Rhodobium gokarnense: one gene and its partner. Each later gene encodes a partner of the first gene's protein in a complex. Links are inferred from orthologs where the notes say so. Each region holds a gene or a part of one and is shown on either strand. Other genes may lie near its edges. The genes, in order: accC and accD.

The links.
Region 2: the proteins of accC (region 1) and accD are in contact, whole or in part, in a solved structure (PDB 8UXZ), measured with the Escherichia coli proteins. The link is inferred for Rhodobium gokarnense from one-to-one orthologs.

The regions. Positions count from the first base shown.
Region 1 is NZ_JAOQNS010000004.1:227,683-230,814, forward strand. The notes cover bases 5-2,816. They hold accC (acetyl-CoA carboxylase biotin carboxylase subunit), read left to right. Parts: upstream 5-641; coding sequence 642-1,991; downstream 1,992-2,816. Other genes in these bases: aroQ (type II 3-dehydroquinate dehydratase), read left to right, coding at 5-149; accB (acetyl-CoA carboxylase biotin carboxyl carrier protein), read left to right, coding at 163-630; aat (leucyl/phenylalanyl-tRNA--protein transferase), read left to right, coding at 2,088-2,774. Outside these bases: more of aroQ, read left to right, coding at 1-4; M2319_RS08710 (DUF2155 domain-containing protein), read right to left, coding at 2,906-3,132. UniProt on the Escherichia coli protein: This protein is a component of the acetyl coenzyme A carboxylase complex; first, biotin carboxylase catalyzes the carboxylation of the carrier protein and then the transcarboxylase transfers the carboxyl group to form malonyl-CoA.
Region 2 is NZ_JAOQNS010000013.1:9,877-12,986, reverse strand. Bases 321-3,110 are described here. They hold accD (acetyl-CoA carboxylase, carboxyltransferase subunit beta), read left to right. Parts: upstream 321-1,099; coding sequence 1,100-2,122; downstream 2,123-3,110. Other genes in these bases: M2319_RS19285 (bifunctional folylpolyglutamate synthase/dihydrofolate synthase), read left to right, coding at 2,259-3,110; trpA (tryptophan synthase subunit alpha), read left to right, coding at 321-988. Outside these bases: M2319_RS19300 (Uma2 family endonuclease), read left to right, coding at 1-105; more of trpA, read left to right, coding at 152-320.

The DNA of each region.
Region 1 (3,132 bases):
TCTCGAACATCTTTGCGCGGGAGAGCTTCCGCCATCACTCCTATGTCTCGCCGGTGGCGCGCGGAGTGATCTGCGGAATGGGGACGCAGGGATACGGGCTCGCACTTGAAGCGCTGGCCGGAATGGTCGGCGGGGCGCGATCGTCATAACGGACAGGTTTAGATGTCATCAAAAAAACACGCGATCAATCAGGACCTCATTCGCGAGCTCGCCGCGCTTCTCAATGAGACGGATCTGACCGAGATCGAGGTCGAGCAGGACAATCTGCGCATCCGCGTCGCCCGCCAGACCCAGGTCGCGGCCGCCGTCGCCGCTCCCGTGCCGATGGTCGCGCCGGTCGGCATCACCTCGCCGTCGGGCAAGGCGGCACAGGGCGCCGACGAGTTCGCCGACCATCCGGGCGTCGTCACCTCGCCGATGGTCGGCACCGCCTACCGCTCTCCGGAGCCGGGCTCGGCCCCGTTCGTATCGGTCGGCGATACGGTCACCGAGGGCCAGACGCTCCTCATCGTCGAGGCGATGAAGACCATGAACCAGATCCCGGCACCGCGCGGCGGCGTCATCAAGTCGATCCTGGTCGAGGACACCCAGCCGGTCGAGTACGGTGAGCCGCTGGTCATCATCGAGTGAGCGGCGCACCCATGTTCTCAAAAATCCTGATTGCCAATCGCGGCGAGATCGCCCTTCGGGTCCTCAGGGCCTGCAAGGAACTCGGGATCTCGACCGTCGCGGTGCACTCCACCGCCGATGCGGACGCCATGCATGTGCGGCTCGCCGACGAGAGCGTGTGCATCGGCCCGCCTTCGGCCGCCGAAAGCTACCTCAACATCCCGCAGTTGCTGGCCGCCTGCGAGATCACCGGCGCCGACGCGGTGCATCCGGGCTACGGCTTCTTGTCGGAAAACGCCCGCTTTGCCGACATCCTGAAGGCGCACAAGATCAATTTCATCGGCCCCTCCGGCGACCACATCCGGCTGATGGGCGACAAGATCGAGGCCAAGAAGACGGCCGAAAAGCTCGGCATCCCGGTGGTTCCGGGCTCCGACGGCGAGGTGGCGACGCTTGAGGATGCGCGCCGGGTCGCCAAGGAGATCGGCTATCCGGTCCTGATCAAGGCGTCTGCCGGCGGCGGCGGGCGCGGCATGAAGATCGCCCTGACCCCCGACGACATCGAGATGGCGTTTTCCACGGCGCGGGCCGAGGCGCGGGCGGCCTTCGGCAACGATGCGGTCTATCTGGAAAAATACCTCGCCAAGCCGCGCCACATCGAATTCCAGGTGCTCGGCGACGGACGCGGCAACGCCATCCACCTCGGCGAGCGCGACTGCTCGCTGCAGCGGCGCCACCAGAAGGTCTGGGAAGAGGCGCCGTCGCCGGCGCTCAACGAGGAAGCGCGCACGCGGATGGGCGAGATCGTCGCCAAGGCGGTGGGCGACCTCGGCTATGCCGGCGCGGGCACCATCGAGTTCCTCTACGAGGACGGCGAGTTCTATTTCATCGAGATGAACACCCGCCTGCAGGTCGAGCATCCGGTGACCGAGATGGTCACCCGCATCGACCTCGTCAACGAGCAGATCCGGGTCGCCTCGGGCGCCAACATCTCGTTCTCGCAGGAAGATGTGCTGCCGTCGGGCCATGCCATCGAGTGCCGGCTCAACGCCGAGGACCCGCGCACCTTCGCGCCGTCGCCGGGCAACATCACCTATTACCATCCGCCGGGCGGCCTCGGCGTCAGGGTCGATTCCGCCGTCTATCAGGGCTATTCGATCCCGCCCTATTACGACAGCCTGATCGGCAAGCTGATCGTCCACGGTCGCAACCGTGTCGAGTGCATGATGCGCTTGAAACGCTGTCTCGATGAGATCATCATAGACGGAATCAAGACCACGCTTCCGCTGTTCCGCGACCTTGTGGACCATCAGGACATTGCCGACGGCATGTATGATATCCACTGGCTGGAGCGGTATCTTTCGCAACCGGAAGATGCGTGAGGAGCGGTGACGGCGGGGCCCGCGGCATGCGGGCCCGGTACGGCGGGATGACGGCATTCGGGCATTTGGAATTCGGGGTTTCGGCAAGAGCGGCTCATGGCAGGTTCTGACGACGTCGTTCTGGAAATCACGCCGCAGGTCCTCCTGAAAGCCTATGCCTGCGGCATCTTCCCGATGGCCGAGTCGGCGGAGGATCCGGGGCTCTACTGGATCGAACCGGAACTGCGCGGCATTGTGCCGTTCGAGCGCATCCACGTCCCGAAACGGCTCGTGCGCACCATCCGCCAAGACGTCTTCACCGTTCGCATCGACACCGATTTCGAGGGCGTCATCGGCGGCTGTGCGGAATCAACGCCGGACCGCGGCAAGACCTGGATCAATTCGCGCATCCGCCGCCTCTACCAGGAGCTCTACGAGCTCGGCCACTGCCATAGCGTCGAAGCTTGGCGCGACGGGAAACTGGTCGGCGGGCTCTACGGGGTGCGGCTCGGCAAGGCATTCTTCGGCGAGAGCATGTTCTCGCGCGAGCGGGATGCCTCCAAGGTTGCGCTGGTGCATCTGATGGCGCGGCTGATCGCCGGCGGCTTCACGCTCCTCGACACCCAGTTCGTCACCGACCATCTGCGCCGCTTCGGCGCGGTGGAAATCCCGCGGCACGACTATCACGTGCTCCTGGAGGATTCCCTCAACGGCTTCGGCGATTTCTTCGCCCTCGACCGGGAGGCGGACGGCGTCGCCGTCCTGAAGGTCCTTGCGGACCACGCCGGGGAGCGGCATCGCTAAAGCGTTTCACGCGATGATGGCATCGCCCGAAACGCTCCGGCTTCTTGTCTTGACGCGTATTCCTGTCCGACAACCGGGTCCCGCTTTTTGCGGAACACGGTCAAACGGCGTCGCCCGTCGTCGGAGAAAAACTAGTCAGTCAGATTGAGCTGCGGCAGGGGCTGCTGCTCGAACTGGTCCTGCCCGAAGGGCTGCTGCTCGAATTCCTGCTGGCCCGGCGGCTGTTGGTCGAACTGTTGTTGACCCAGCGGCTGCCGTCCCGTCGGCGGTTCGGGCTTGGGCTTCGGCACGTCGGTCGGGGCCGGGCCGTTATAGTCGCTGCTGTCGCCCTCATTGGCCGGCGTCAGCTCGGTGGCGC
Region 2 (3,110 bases), on another replicon or contig:
TTCATCGGCCTCGACAGCGTCGTGGAACTGCCCGAACTCGGCGCCGGCCTGGCGCTCGTCGACCTTTACGACGGCCTCACCTTCGAGGCCGACCAACCCGCATGATCCCGGCGACGGTACCCGCCGCTACTGGAAAGACAAGACCCCGATGATCTCCACCCGCATCGACAGAAAATTCGCCGCGCTGAAAGCGGAAGGCCGTCCGGCCCTCGTCACCTTCATCACCGCCGGCGATCCGGGCTTCGAGGCCGGCCTTGAGATCGTCAAGGCGCTGCCCGGCGCCGGCGCCGACGTCATCGAACTCGGCATGCCGTTCTCCGATCCGATGGCCGACGGACCGGCCGTCCAGGCGGGCGGACTCCGCGCGCTGAAGGCCGGCCAGACCATGGTCAAGACGCTGGAGATGGTCCGCCGCTTCCGCGAAGGCGACGATGAAACCCCCATCGTCCTCATGGGCTACTACAACCCGATCTATTCCTACGGCAACGAGAAATTCCTGAAGGACGCCAAGGACGCCGGCGTCGACGGCCTCATCATCGTCGACCTGCCGCCGGAGGCCGATGACGAGCTCTGCCTGCCGGCGATGGAGGCGGGCATCAATTTCATCCGCCTCGCCACCCCGACGACGGACGAGGCCCGACTACCGGCCGTCCTCGAAAATACCTCCGGCTTCGTCTACTACGTCTCCATCACCGGCATCACCGGATCGGCCGCGCCCGATGCCGATGCGGTCGGCCGCGCGGTCGGCCGCATCAAGGCGAGGACCGACCTTCCGGTGGCGGTCGGCTTCGGCGTGCGCACCGCCGAACAGGCCCGCGCCATCGGCGCAGCGGCGGACGGCGTCGTCGTCGGCTCGGCCATCGTCGATACCATCCGGCAGACCCTCGATGCGGCGAATGGCGCGACCGCCGAGACCGTGCCCGCCGTCACCCGCCTTGTCAGCGCCCTTGCCGAGGGCGTACGGTCGGCGCGGCTTCAGGACGCCTGACCGGCGATCTCCTCGCGCGGGACGCGGTCGGAATTCGGCCGGATTTGCAGGCTACCCAGATGCCGGCGCCGGCCTTCAAGGCGCTGGATAAGAAAAACGGATCGAAGACACGTGAACTGGATCAACAACGTCGTTCGCCCGAAGATTCAGGGCCTCCTCAACAAGCGCGAGGTGCCTGAAAGACTTTGGATCAAGTGCCCGGACACCGGCGAGATGGTGTTCCACCGGGATCTGGAGGCCAACAACTGGGTGGTGCCGAGTTCCGGCCACCACATGCGCATGCCCTGCCGCAAGCGCCTCGACATGATCCTCGGAGCCGGTGCCTGGGTGCAGATCGAGACCCCGGAGGTTCCGGTCGATCCGCTGAAGTTCCGCGACGAGCGGCGCTACACCGACCGCCTGCGCGACGCCAAGGCCAAGACCGAGCTTGAGGATGCGGTGCTCGTTGCGCGCGGCGCCATCGACGAGATCGGCGTCATCTGCGCGGTCCAGGAATTCGACTTCATGGGCGGCTCGCTCGGCATGGCCGCCGCCGAGGCGATCATCACCGGCGCCGACCTCGCCCGCGCCGAGAAGAAGCCCTTCATCCTCTTTGCCGCCTCCGGCGGCGCGCGCATGCAGGAGGGCATCCTCTCCCTCATGCAGATGCCGCGCACCACGGTCGCCGTCTCTGCCCTGAAGGAGGCTGGCCTTCCCTATATCGTCGTCCTCACCAACCCGACGACCGGCGGCGTCACCGCCTCCTACGCCATGCTCGGCGACATCCAGTTGGCCGAGCCCGGCGCCCTCATCGGCTTTGCCGGCCCGCGCGTCATCGAACAGACGATCCGCGAGAAGCTGCCCGTCGGCTTCCAGCGCGCCGAATATCTGTTCGAGCACGGCATGGTCGACATGGTTGTCGAACGCTCGGCCCTGCGCGAGACGCTCTTGAAGATCTGCCGCATCCTGCTCGGCTATCCGGCAAAGGCCGAGATCGCCGAAGCCGTGCCGGCAACCCCGGACGAGCCCGCCGAGGCGCCGAAGGAGACGGACGACGCGGCTGAGGCGGCGAAGGCGGACGCGGCGCCGGAAACACCGAAAAAAGCGCCTGAGCCGGAACCGGCCGAGGCGGCCGACGCGAAGGCCGCCGAATAGGCCCGCAGGCAGTAACCGGCCGTGGCGCATAGGGCCATGGCCGTACCGGCCCCGCCGCCCTATTTCCCCGACCGCGCGAGGCGGCGTCTTCCCGGGCCGTGTCGCCCGGAACCCCGGCATTGAAGCCAGAGCGATCATGAACCTGCCGACGATCCCCGAGACGGCCGATGCGATCCTGGAGCGCCTCGTCGCGCTCCATCCGAAAAGCATCGACCTGTCGCTGGACCGCATGTGGCAGGTGCTGGCAGCCCTCGGCCATCCGGAGAGGCGCCTGCCGCCGGTCATCCATATTGCCGGCACCAACGGCAAGGGCTCGACCTCGGCGACCCTGAAAGCGATCCTGGAATCCGCCGGCAACGCCGTCCACGTCTATACCTCGCCCCATCTGGTGCGCTTCAACGAGCGCGTCCGGCTCGGCGCCAGGGGCGGCGGCCGCTTCGTCTCCGATGCCGCGCTTGCCGAGGCGCTGGCGAAGGCCGAGGACCTCAACGGCGGCTCGCCGATCACTATCTTCGAGATCACCACCGCCGCTGCCCTGGACCTCTTCGCCGCCCACCCGGCCGACTATCTCTTGCTCGAGGTCGGCCTCGGCGGCCGGTTGGATGCCACCAATGTGGTCGACAAGCCGCTCGCCACCGTGATCACGCCGATCGCCTTCGACCACGAGGCCTATCTCGGCTCCGACATCCGCGACATCGCGCGCGAAAAGGCGGGTATCCTGAAGAAGGGCGTGCCTGCCATCGTTGCCCCGCAGGCCGACGCGGTCACCGAGGTGATCGAGGCCCGCGCCGACGAGATCGGCGCGCCGCTGGTGCTCGGCGGCCGCGACTGGATGGCCCATGAGGAGCACGGCCGCCTCGTCTACCAGGACGAGGGCGGCCTCCTCGACCTGCCGGCGCCAAGGCTCATCGGCGACCACCAGTTCGTCAACACCGGCCTTGCGATCGCAACGCTCCGGGCGCTCGACCGCATGCCGGGGGCGGGCGAG